2 regions of the Microbulbifer sp. YPW1 genome follow, and region 2 is predicted to be linked to the other one. Evidence: riboswitches for the same ligand, from Rfam matches in the RefSeq annotation. Region 2 holds a riboswitch; the other holds the start of a gene.

Region 1 (5,927 bases), 1.7 Mb from region 2:
ATTTCAGCAGGAAGTCCGCCCAGGTCTGGCAACCACACTCCACAAGTGCCCACTCCGGTAGTTGCTCCCGCCGTTTCAATCCCTTGATCAGACTGCCACCGTCGTAGGGTCGGTTGGCAATCACCGCGATCCCCTTTTCCCGGGCCAGAGGCAACAGACGCGCTTCGGCTTGCCGGTGGGTGATATTGTAGGTGAGCTGCGCGAAATCGATCTCGGTACCGGCCATCACCCGCTCGAATTCCTCGTGGCGGCGGCCGTGAGAGGTGGTGATGCCCAAATAGCGGATAACACCACTGGATTTGAGTTCCCGCAGCACGGGCAGGTGCTGCTGCCAGTCATCGAGGTTGTGCACCTGCACCAGATCAAACGTTTTCAAACCCCAGCGCCGCGCGAGGCTCGCCACTTGCTCACGCGTGGTGCCGCCGGCGGGACTCCAGACCTTTTCCGCACTGAACAGGGATTTCGGCACCCCCAGTTGCCGCAACGCAAAACCCAGGGTGTCCGCGGCGGAACCGTACATGGGGGAAGAATCTACCAGCCCGCCACCGCCGGCGAAAAATGCTTTCAGCACCCGGGTACGCGCCGCGAGCAACTCCGGGTCATCCCCTACATTGAAGGTGCGCCAGGTGCCCATACCGATGACCGGCAGCGGCTCACCACTCGCGGGAATCGGCTTGCGTTGCATTGCCGAGTCTTGGGCCGAAAGAAGACGGGGAAATCCCCAGGCACTGATCACACCGGCGCTCAGCATTTTGAGAAATCGGCGGCGCAAGAACTGACCTTCCATGGTTTTTCCTCTTTAGCGATAAGCCTCGAATGTCTGCGGTCGCACTATGGCGGTCGCGAGAATCAGAACGAAGCAGCCGAGCACAAAAACTTTATTCACAAACCAGTTGCTGCGCCAGATATCCCATTCCGGTTGTGCCAGAAATAACAGGAACTTGCTTACAATTATCAGGATTTCTACCACCGACATGCCAATGGCCAGGGCGCGAAGATATCCGGGTCTCTGCAACAATGCCCAGCCAAGCCACAAGTGCGCGACAGGCCACAGGTCCCAGTACACATACGTGTTCCAGGGCAATCCACTGGTCAAAGCAAAGGCCACCGGAAACAGGTATTTGATAAACAGTGTCCACGCCACCAGCACAAACAGGAAGTGCGCCAGAAACAGCCGCCAGGATGACCAGTGGTCAGCCATCGACACGCTCCCGCAGCACCTCCGCCGCCAGCTCGAAGGAACGCAGCCGCGCCGTGTGATCGTAGATAGCTCCGGTGACAATCAGCTCATCGACCGCAGTGCGCGCGACAAAACGATCAATCCATGCCGCCACCGTATCGCGTGTGCCCACCGCGCTCTCCGCCAGGGCCTGCGCCACCTGCATGCGCTCGGCGGGCGGCGCGATGGATTCCGGGTCGTCCACCGGCGGCTTGATCTTGCCGGGGGTGCCCCGGCGCAGGGCAACAAACTGCTGCTCGATGGAAGTCATCAGCTTGCGTGCCTCGTCGCCGTCATCTGCGGTAAATACATTGATCGCTGCGGCTACATAGGGGGCATCCAGGTGCTCGGAAGGCTGGAACTGCTCGCGGTACAGATGCAGCGCCTGATCCAGCATGGCCGGAGCGAAGTGCGAAGCGAAGGCAAACGGCAGCCCCATCGCCGCCGCCAACTGGGCGCTGTACAGGCTGGAGCCCAGCAGCCAGACCGGTACCTGCAACCCTGCTCCGGGCACCGCGCGCACCCGCTGCCCGGGTTTTTCAGGGGCAAAGTAGTGCAGCAGCTCGCGCACATCCTGCGGAAACTGATCCGCCGCATGCAGGGGATCCCGGCGCAACGCCGTCATGGTAGCGCCATCGGTGCCCGGCGCGCGCCCCAGCCCCAGATCCACACGATCGGGATAGAGCGCCGCCAGGGTGCCAAACTGCTCGGCGATCACCAGTGGTGCGTGATTGGGTAACATGACGCCACCGGCGGCGACGCGGATCCGCTCTGTGCCCGCCGCGATGTGCCCCAAAGCCACCGCGGTAGCCGCACTCGCCACACCGGTCATATTGTGATGCTCGGCCATCCAGTAACGGTGGTATCCGAAGCGCTCCGCATGCTGTGCCAGATCCAGAGAGTTCATCAGTGCCTGGCGGGCGTCGCTGCCCTCGGTAATCGGAGAGAGGTCCAGTAGTGAGAATGCGCGCATAGCAACTCCTTAACGCGTTTGGCCTTTCGTATCTTGTCAAATAGGCGTATCAGATATGACCATCCTATCCAACCTGTTCTCCGTGCACACCCCAGTTCCGGCGCCAATCAATATCTGATAGCATCGCGCCCGCAAACCTAAGGGGTGGCTTACGCCTGAGATGCTGCAGGATCCGCGAGGATTCCACAGCAAACCCTTGAACCTGATCCGGTTAATACCGGCGTAGGAATAGGTAGTCCTCCAGCTCCCCTCTTCACGTCGCGCACCGGGTCTCTTTCATTTCCCTATCGAGAGAGAGCCATGAATTTCAACCACGCTATCAAACCACTGACATATTCGATCGGTCTTGCGATCGCACTCACCAGCACCTCCACCACTGCGGAGAGCGCCATCGAGGAAGTGGTTGTCACCAGCCAGCTGCGAGAGGCCAGCCAGCTCGACACGCCAACCAGCGTGAGTGTGCTGAATTCCGCGGCAATTGAAACCCGCGGCGCAAGCAACCTCGAGCAGCTACTGAACCTGGCCCCCAATGTGAATTTCTCCAGTGGCGCCTCTCGCGGGCGTTTCGTACAGATCCGCGGAATCGGCGAGCGCAGCCAGTTTATTGACCCGGTGAACCCCTCCGTGGGCCTGATCGTCGACGGTATCGATTTCACCGGCCTGGGCCTCGCCGCCAGCACCCTGGATATGCAACAGGTAGAAATCCTGCGCGGCCCGCAGGGAACGGTATACGGCGCCAACGCGCTGGCGGGCCTGGTCAACATGACCAGCAATGCACCCAGCGCAACCCCGTTTGCCAAAGTGTCTGCAGAGGCCGCCCAGTATGGCGCCCATACACTGTCCGCGGTAACCAGTGGCTCGCTGTCCGAGCAGCTGAGCTACCGCTTTGCCCTGCAGAATCAGCAGTCCGACGGCTATGTGCACAACCGTTACCTGGGCCGCAAGGACACCAACAACATCGATGAGACCGTGGGCCGCGGCAAGCTGCGCTATCAGGCCAGCGATGACCTGCAGCTGGACTTCACCGTTTTCTATCTGGATGCGGACAACGGTTACGATGCCTTCACCCTGGATAATTCCCGCAATACCCTGTCCGACCAGCCCGGCTGGGACCGCCAGGAAACCCTCGCGGGCGCGATCAGCAGCCAGTGGAGCGGCAGTGATCTGTTCACTCTGAAATCTGTACTGAGCGCCGCCAGCTCCGACACCGAATACGGCTACGACGAGGACTGGACCCACGTCGGCTTCCACCCCTGGGAGTACAGCTCCACAGATAACTACCTGCGCGACCGCGACAACCTGAGCGCGGACGTGCGCCTGGTTTCCACCAATGACAGCCTGCTGTTTGGCGGCAGTACCGGCTGGGTGGCCGGGGTTTACCTGCGTAGCGAGGAAGAAGCCCTGGAGCGCAATGCCAGCTTCGCCAGTCAGTTCGACACCGACAACGCGGCGATTTACGGACAGCTGAATAGCGCAATAGGTGCGCGCTTTGAACTGATTACCGGCCTGCGCCTGGAACAGCGCAGTGCGGATTACGCGGACTCCCTCGCGGTCACCAGCGACACCCGCGAAGACCTGTGGGGAGGCAATATCACCCTGCGCTTCAGCGCCAGCGACACCACCATGGTCTACGGCACCCTATCCCGCGGATACAAGGCGGGTGGCGTTAACGGGCGTATCATCTCCGCCTCTGCCGGCAATCCGGATATCGGCAGCGACACTTTCCTATTCGATACCGAAAGCATGCTGAACTACGAGCTGGGGGTAAAAGGCGACTGGCTGGAAAACCGCCTGCAGGCCCAGGTCGCCGCCTTCTACCAGGACCGCAGCGATGTCCAGGCCAAGCAGTCCATTTTCAATCCGGAGGATTTTTCCTTCGACGATTACCTGGCAAACGCAGCCGGAGGCCACAGTACCGGTATCGAAGCTGAAGTCACCTTTCAGGCAAGCGACGCCCTGCAACTGTTCGCCACTTTCGGCTGGCTGAATGCGGAATTCGAGGACTTTATCAGCAGCACCCACGTGGATGCCCGCGATGACAACACTGGTGAAACCTCGCTGGTCAGCCTCGAAGGCCGCGATCTGGCCCACGCCCCCAACTATCAGTTCTTCACCGGTGCCGAATATGCACTGACAGCGAACCTGATGTTCCGCGTGGAAGTGGAAGGCAAGGACGACTTCTATTTCTCCAACAGCCACAACGAAAAATCCACCGCCTATGAACTGGTCAACGCGCGTCTGACCTACCGCGGCGATGACTGGGATATTTCCCTGTGGGGACGCAATCTCACCGATGAGACAATCTACACCCGCGGCTTTTATTTCAGTAACCAGTTCGGTAACAACCCGGCCAATGGCTACGCGCCGGATGCCTACTACCAGCTGGGAGAGCCACGTGTGGCGGGTGTGTCCGCGAGCTATACTTTCTGATTTCCCGAAAAGAACCGGAGCCGAACACCATGGAATCTCCTGATGAACCGTCCTTGAAGCTGTCTGTGGAAATCAGCATGTACCCGCTGCAAGACGAGTACCTGCCCGCGATCAGAGACTTTATCGAACGCCTGCACAACCACCCGGAACTGCAGGTGATCAGCAACACCATGAGCACCCAGGTGTTCGGTGACTACGATCCACTGATGGATATGCTGAAAACGGAAATCCGTACCTCCTACGAGCAGTTTGGGCGTGCGATTTTCGTGTGCAAATTTATCGACGGCGACCTGAATCCCAATCTCGGCGTGTAAACGGAAACCGCGATCATGTTCAGCCCGGAAGTGCGCGACGCCATCACCAGTTCCCTTGCCGCCATGTCCCTGTGGGAGCTGGCAGCGGTGATACTCGCGCTCGCCTATCTGCTACTGGCGATGCGGGAAAATATCCTGTGCTGGTACGCGGCTTTCGCCAGCACGGCGATTTACCTGTTCCTGTTCTGGGACGTCAGCCTGCTGATGGAGTCCGCACTGCAGGTCTTCTACCTGTTGATTGCGGTATACGGCTGGTGGCAATGGCGACATCGCAACGATGCCAGCAAGGAACGCCATATTCACCGCTGGCGGGCCCGCACCCACCTGCTCGCCTTCAGTTTTATCGGACTGCTGACCCTGTTGTTCGGCTATGTGCTGGACAACTACACCAGCGCCGCCCTGCCCTATCTGGATTCCTTCACCACCTGGGGCGCCGTAGTGACTACCTACATGGTCACGCGCAAGGTCATCGAAAACTGGCTCTACTGGATTGTGATCGACGGTGCTGCCATTTACCTGTACATCGACCGCGAGCTGTACCTTACCGCGGTGTTGTTTGCGCTCTATGTGATCCTGGTAGTGATTGGATTCTTCCAGTGGCTTTCTCTCTACCGCAAACAGCAGGGCATGCTGCACGCGGGTTCTCCCACCAACCGCGTGACACCTGCCACCGAGCCCCACCGTGACGCTCCCACCGGCTGATTTCCTGCCTGCCGACTGGCCTCTGTGGAGCACTAGCCAACCGACGCTGCTCAAGCCCCTCACCCTGGGCCTGACCAATCGCAGCTTCCTGCTGGCAGCGGGCGAGGACAGGTTGGTACTGCGGCTCAATTCCCCGATCAGTGATGCTTTGGACCTGAACCGCCCCGCGGAAGCGGAGGCATTACATCTGGCGGACACGGAAGGGCTCTGCGCGCCGCTGGTGTACTGCGACCCCGAATACCGCTACCTGGTCACCCGCTATATTTCCGGTACACCGCTGACGCTGGCG
Region 2 (5,927 bases):
CCGACAACCGGGGCAACGATATCGAGGCGGTCGCCGGGTTTGAGTCGGGCTTCATCGTAGGTACCTCGCGGCACAAAGTCGCCGTTGCAGGCGACGGCGAAGGTCTCGCCGCTATAGCCCAGTTGTTCCAGTATTGCGGCGACGGTATCGCCTTGATTTGCGGTGACGGTTTCACCGTTGACCAGTAATTGCATCAGGTCACCTGTGCTGTGGCTAAAGTTTGAGTCTGCTTTCCGATTTCGCTTTCCGCTTTTTGCACCAGTGCCGGCGCCAGCAAATAGCCGTGGCGGAACAGTCCGTTGACGCAGATAAGGCCTGACTCGCTTTCCACTACGGGCAAGTTATCCATGGTGGCAGGACGACAGTTGACGCGGGTCTCGATAACCCGCGCTTCGGCGAACGCAGGATGGATCGAGTAGAGGGCGCTGGAGAGCTCCATGGTGGAACGCAGGGAGATCGGCGAGAGGTCATCGCTTTCGATTTCGGTGGCGCCGATAACGGTGCGGTTGTTTGCTCTGGGCACGGCGTAGAGCTGGTATCTTGGATGCAGCAGTCGCACCGGTCGCTGAAGTTGCACCTCCGGTGTTTCCACGACCATGACTTCACCGCGCACGCCGCGCAGTCCCTGGATCTGGCTGCGGGCGCCGAGTCCGCGGGTGTCAATGACCAGGTCGAATGACTCTGAGCCGCCGGCGCTCTCTATTTTTCCGGGGCAGCACTCTGCGGGGGTATTTTCACGGAGTTGAACGTGATTTTGCTTGAGTGCTTGCAACAGTGCGGGGAGCAGTTTTCTGTTGTCTATGTCGGCTTCGCTGGCGAGAAACAGCCCCTGATCGAAGCGTTCCAGTTCCGGCTCCAGGTTTCGCAGGGCGGGGTTATCCAGCCACTGCAGTTGCCCGCCGCTTTCTCTCCCGAGTTTTGCGTTGAGTTCCTGCTGGAATTGCAGAAGTTCGTTGCGGTCCTGAGGGTGGGCGATAAGGACGCTGCCGGATTGGCGGTAGTCGACCTGGCTTCCGGTTTGGTGTTCCAGTTGCTTTACCCACTGGGGCCAGTGTTGCAGGCTTTGCATGCCCAGCTCGTAGATGGGCAGCGGGCAATGGAACAGCTCCGAAAGCGGGGAGATCATGCCGGCAGCGGTGTGGCAAGCGCCCCCAGGAGTTTCCAGGCTGCCGGATTCGAACAATGTAATCCGATGGCTTTTTTCGGAAAGTCGCCAGGCTAGGAGACGGCCCATCAGGCCGGCGCCTGCTATTGCGATGTTTAGTTCGGCTTGTGCCACAGCATAGTTCCGGGGTTCGTTGTCGGCTAAATTAGGGCGGCAGCGCTACGGGTAAGCCTTTGCCAGACACACCGTGAACCCATCCATGGGGGACTCTTCTGCGAGGTCCCTCTCGCAGAAGGTCTGGCAAAGGCTTACCCGCATCGCTGCCTTCGCTTTTGACGCTGCGCTTTCTATCGGTTCGGGGTTACCCCTTGTGATAAATCTCTGCGCCTAGTTCTTTGAACTTGATGGACATTTCTTCCATACCCTGCTCCGCTTCCTGCTTCGCTGCCTCTAGTTTTCGGGAATAGTCACGCACATCCTGAGTAATTTTCATCGAGCAGAATTTCGGCCCGCACATGGAGCAGAAGTGGGCGACCTTGCCGGATTCCTTCGGCAGGGTTTCATCGTGATACATGCGTGCGCGTTCGGGGTCGAGGCCGAGGTTGAACTGGTCTTCCCAGCGGAATTCGAAGCGGGCTTTGGACAGAGCGTCATCGCGCTTGTAGGCACGTGGGTGGCCTTTGGCCAGGTCGGCAGCGTGGGCGGCAATTTTGTAGGCCATGAGGCCTTCCTTGACGTCTTCCTTGTTCGGCAGCCCGAGGTGTTCTTTGGGCGTGACGTAACACAGCATGGCGCAGCCCATACTGCCGATCATGGCGGCGCCGATGCCGGAGGTGATGTGGTCGTAGCCGGGAGCGATGTCGGTGGTCAACGGGCCGAGGGTATAGAACGGGGCGCCGTGGCAGTGTTCCAGCTGCTCGTCCATGTTTTCCTTGATCTTGTGCATGGGCACGTGGCCGGGGCCTTCGATCATGGTCTGTACGTCGTGCTTCCAGGCGATTTCAGTGAGTTCACCGAGGGTGTGCAGTTCGCCGAACTGGGCTTCGTCGTTGGCGTCGGCGATACAGCCGGGGCGCAGGCCGTCGCCCAGGGAGAAGCTGACATCGTAGGCTTTGAGAATTTCACAAATGTCCTCGAAGTGCGTGTAGAGGAAGTTCTCCTTGTGATGTGCGAGGCACCATTTGGCCATGATGGAACCACCGCGGGAGACGATTCCGGTGACGCGCTTGGCGGTGAGCGGGACATAGCGCAGAAGTACGCCAGCGTGGATGGTGAAGTAGTCCACGCCCTGCTCTGCCTGTTCAATCAGGGTATCGCGGAAGACTTCCCAGTTGAGGTCTTCGGCAATGCCGTCAACTTTTTCCAGGGCCTGGTAAATCGGCACGGTGCCAATAGGTACCGGAGAGTTGCGCAGGATCCACTCGCGGGTCTCGTGGATATTCTGGCCGGTGGACAGATCCATGACGGTATCGCCGCCCCATTTGATGGACCACACCAGTTTTTCGACTTCCTCTTCAATCGAGGAGGTTACCGCAGAGTTGCCGATATTCGAGTTCACTTTACACAGGAAATTGCGGCCGATAATCATCGGCTCCAGTTCTGTGTGGTTGATATTCGCGGGAATAATCGCGCGGCCTTCGGCCACTTCGCGGCGCACGAATTCCGGGGTGATTTTCGGCGGAATATAGATGCCTTCACGGGCCTTTTTATAATCCGCATCGCTCAGTTGTTCGGCAAGTGCGGCGCGACCCATGTTTTCGCGGATGGCGATAAATTCCATTTCCGGGGTGATGATACCCTGACGGGCGTAGTGCATCTGGGTGACGTTTTTGCCCGCTTTCGCTTTGCGTGGTGCGGGCAGGTTGTCGAAACGGATATGGTCGAGTCCCTGATCCGCCATACGTTTCTGGCTGTATGCGGCCTGACGGGTTTCAAGGATTTCACTGTCGCCGCGGGCTTCGATCCACTGTTGACGCAGTTTGGGCAGACCATCGCGGACGTTGGGTTTGTAGTCCGGATCAGAATATGGGCCAGCGGTATCGTAAACCTGGAGCGGTTCGTTGGGTTCAAATACGGGGTTGTTTTCATCGCCACCGACAAGGCTCTGGCCGAGGCAGATTTCACGCACGCCCACGTTTACGCCCGGATGTTCACCTTGTAGATAAACTTTGCGGGAGTTGGGGAATTGCTGGGCGGTGAGGTTATCCAGAAAATCTTTGGCGCTGTCGCGCTGGGCACTGCGGCTGCTTTTGCTGGCTTTGTTCTGCGGTTCTGCGACTTGAGACATACTGACCCCTTGCGTCGTTTCCTGACGCATTTTCCATAAATGGTTCCGTGAATGGATTGCCGGGGGTGCGGTAGAGGTGAGCAGTTTTTGAGCGCAGCGTGATAAAAGTGGCGCTCAAAATGTAGCGAATTCAGATCTTGTTTCCTACGCGGGGGTTACCCCGATCAGGTTCAACGGATCTCGCAACAGCGATCTCAGCCCGAAGGCACTCCGACAAGTTGGGGCCGAGTATAGTAGTAATGTGACCAGAGGGACAAGTCTTTGAGCGTCGTTGGCGGCAGACTGCGCCCTCTGGTCCTTGGTAGACTTTGTAGCACGCTCAGTTGCGGCCGCCCAGTACCCAGCCTTCGATTCAGGCTATGGACTTTGAGAAAATTAAATTACCAGTGTTTTCTGATAGCTCATTTCACGAATCGCATAACTCACCCCTTCCCTGCCGACACCGCTCTCTTTTACGCCGCCAAACGGGAAGTGTTCGGCGCGGAACCCGGGGCCATCGTTGACTGCAAGTAGGCCCACATCCAGCTGGTTATAGAGTCGCTTGGCCAGTGCGAGGTTTTGAGTAAATACACCCGCCTGCAGGCCGAAAGGGGAGCTGTTGATCAGGGAAACCAGCTCTGCCTCATCCTCAAATTTGCGCAGCGGCACCACAGGGCCGAAGGTTTCTTCCGCAACGAGTTCGGCATCGTCGGCAATATTGTCGAGAATCGTCGGCCACAGGATATTGCCTTCGCGCTTGTGGCCAAACAGGACGCGGGCGCCTGCATCGACGGCGGCCTGGATACGCCCTTCGACTTCATCCGCCGCAGCAGTATGGATCAGCGGGCCGACGAAGGTTTCTTCTTCAGCCGGGTTACCGACCTTGAGTTTGGCGGTGGCAGCCACCAGTTTTTCGGCAAAGGCGTCGAACACTGCACTGTGTACAAACAGACGTTTGGCCGCCGTACAGCGCTGGCCGGCGGTGGCGAAACGCTGGTTGATAGTGGCGCCGACGGCGGCGTCGAGGTCGGCGTCTGGCATGACGATCAGGGGGTCGTTGCCACCCAGTTCAAACAGCATTTTTTTGTAGCCGGCATTGGCAGCAATGGCGTTGGCCGCGGCAGTGCCGCCGGTGAAATTGATCGCGTGGATTTCCGGGTGGGATACCGCATAGCTGGTAGCATCGATATCCGGAATCAGCATTTGCAGGACAGATTTGTCCATGCCCGCGGCATAACAGAGTTCTACCAGCAGTTCTGCGGAGCGCTTGTTCTGTGGGCCGGGCTTGAACAGAATGGTATTACCCGCGGCAAAAGCAGGGCCGATTTTGTGCACCGCGATATTGATAGGGAAGTTGAACGGCGTAATACACAATACAGAGCCCAGGGGCTTCCACAGCACTACGCCAATTTTCTCACGCATGGGCGGATAGGCATCGGAGTCCAGCGCTTCGCCGTTGATACTGCGGGCTTCCATGGCACTGGCCAGTGCAGTGTTGTAGGCGCGGTCGATTTCCACACGGCTATCGCTGATGGTTTTGCCGGTCTCTTCGGTAATCAACGCTGCCAGGTCTTCCTTGCGCTCCTGAATCAACCGGGCGAGCTTGAGCAGAATATTCGAACGCTCAAATGCCGGAGTCGCCTGCTGGGTCCCGCGCCCCTGTTTCAAGACTTCAATCGCAGCCTTCACATGCTCGCGGGTGTGGAAGTCGTAGGCTTCAATCTGCTCGCCATTGAAAGGATTGATGATCTGGTAATCGGCCATTGTGTGTACCTGTAGTGTGAGCACCTGATTTTTATTGTGCTATTAACTGGTAAATAATGCGGGCGCCGGCGATCACGAGTGCCGCGCGCATCAAATTGAAAAACAGTTCGCTGTCGATTCGATTCAGCAGGGCAATACCAATACGCGTACCGATCACTGCGGCGACAGTGAGCAGCAGAATCAGCCCCAGATGGTCGGAAAACGCAAAGCCCAGATAGATGAAGGCGGGCACTTTGAGCGCATGACACCAGGCCTGCATAACCGACTTGTTCGCAACAATTTCCTTCGGGCTCATATCCTTGCGCACAAAGAAAGCCGCCAGTAGTGGATCTACCGCGCCGGCGATAATACCGAGGGTGCCAGTGGCGATACCCACCCAGAAAAAATTACGCGCTTTAAGGCGTATTTCCGGTAGCTTCTTGGGCTTGAAGACGGTGTAAAAGATCAAGCCGGCGAGGAGAATCAGCGGTAGTTGCTGCCAGTCGAGATTGGCAAGCCCCAGGGTCATGGCAGCGGAGCCGAGGGTGCACCCCACAAAGAACGGAATACACTGGTCCCAGCGGATATGCTCACGCACGTAGACGATACGGGCCAGGTTGTTGAGCAGCTGTACGGCACCGTGAATAGGCACCAGCATACGCAGGGGGATGGCCACATTGAGGGCGGCAAACATCAGGATACCGCCTGCCCCCCCAGTTACCGCGGAGATAAACGCGCTGACCACACACACCAGCAGCAGCACGCCCAGCATCAGACCGGAATTCTGGCCGGGTAACAGATTGAACAACTCTC

What was found. A riboswitch is a leader RNA that binds a small molecule or an ion and turns the genes downstream of it on or off. The one in region 2 is predicted to bind thiamine pyrophosphate.
Region 1: linked by a shared signal. The riboswitch ahead of HUW35_RS01350 (TonB-dependent receptor) and the one ahead of thiC (phosphomethylpyrimidine synthase ThiC) in region 2 are both predicted to bind thiamine pyrophosphate.

What each region holds. Positions count from the first base shown of each region.
Region 1 is NZ_CP055157.1:286,590-292,516, forward strand. Features, by position in the region: gene HUW35_RS01335 (aldo/keto reductase) at 1-787, opposite strand, end outside; gene HUW35_RS01340 (hypothetical protein) at 800-1,201, opposite strand; gene HUW35_RS01345 (LLM class flavin-dependent oxidoreductase) at 1,194-2,192, opposite strand; TPP riboswitch at 2,323-2,438, shown strand; gene HUW35_RS01350 (TonB-dependent receptor) at 2,493-4,622, shown strand; gene HUW35_RS01355 (hypothetical protein) at 4,652-4,936, shown strand; gene pnuC (nicotinamide riboside transporter PnuC) at 4,952-5,638, shown strand; gene HUW35_RS01365 (choline/ethanolamine kinase family protein) at 5,619-5,927, shown strand, end outside.
Region 2 is NZ_CP055157.1:3,145,006-3,150,932, reverse strand. Features, by position in the region: gene thiS (sulfur carrier protein ThiS) at 1-194, opposite strand, end outside; gene thiO (glycine oxidase ThiO) at 194-1,279, opposite strand; gene thiC (phosphomethylpyrimidine synthase ThiC) at 1,467-3,392, opposite strand; TPP riboswitch at 3,517-3,615, opposite strand; gene HUW35_RS12830 (aldehyde dehydrogenase family protein) at 3,768-5,135, opposite strand; gene HUW35_RS12825 (sulfite exporter TauE/SafE family protein) at 5,167-5,927, opposite strand, start outside.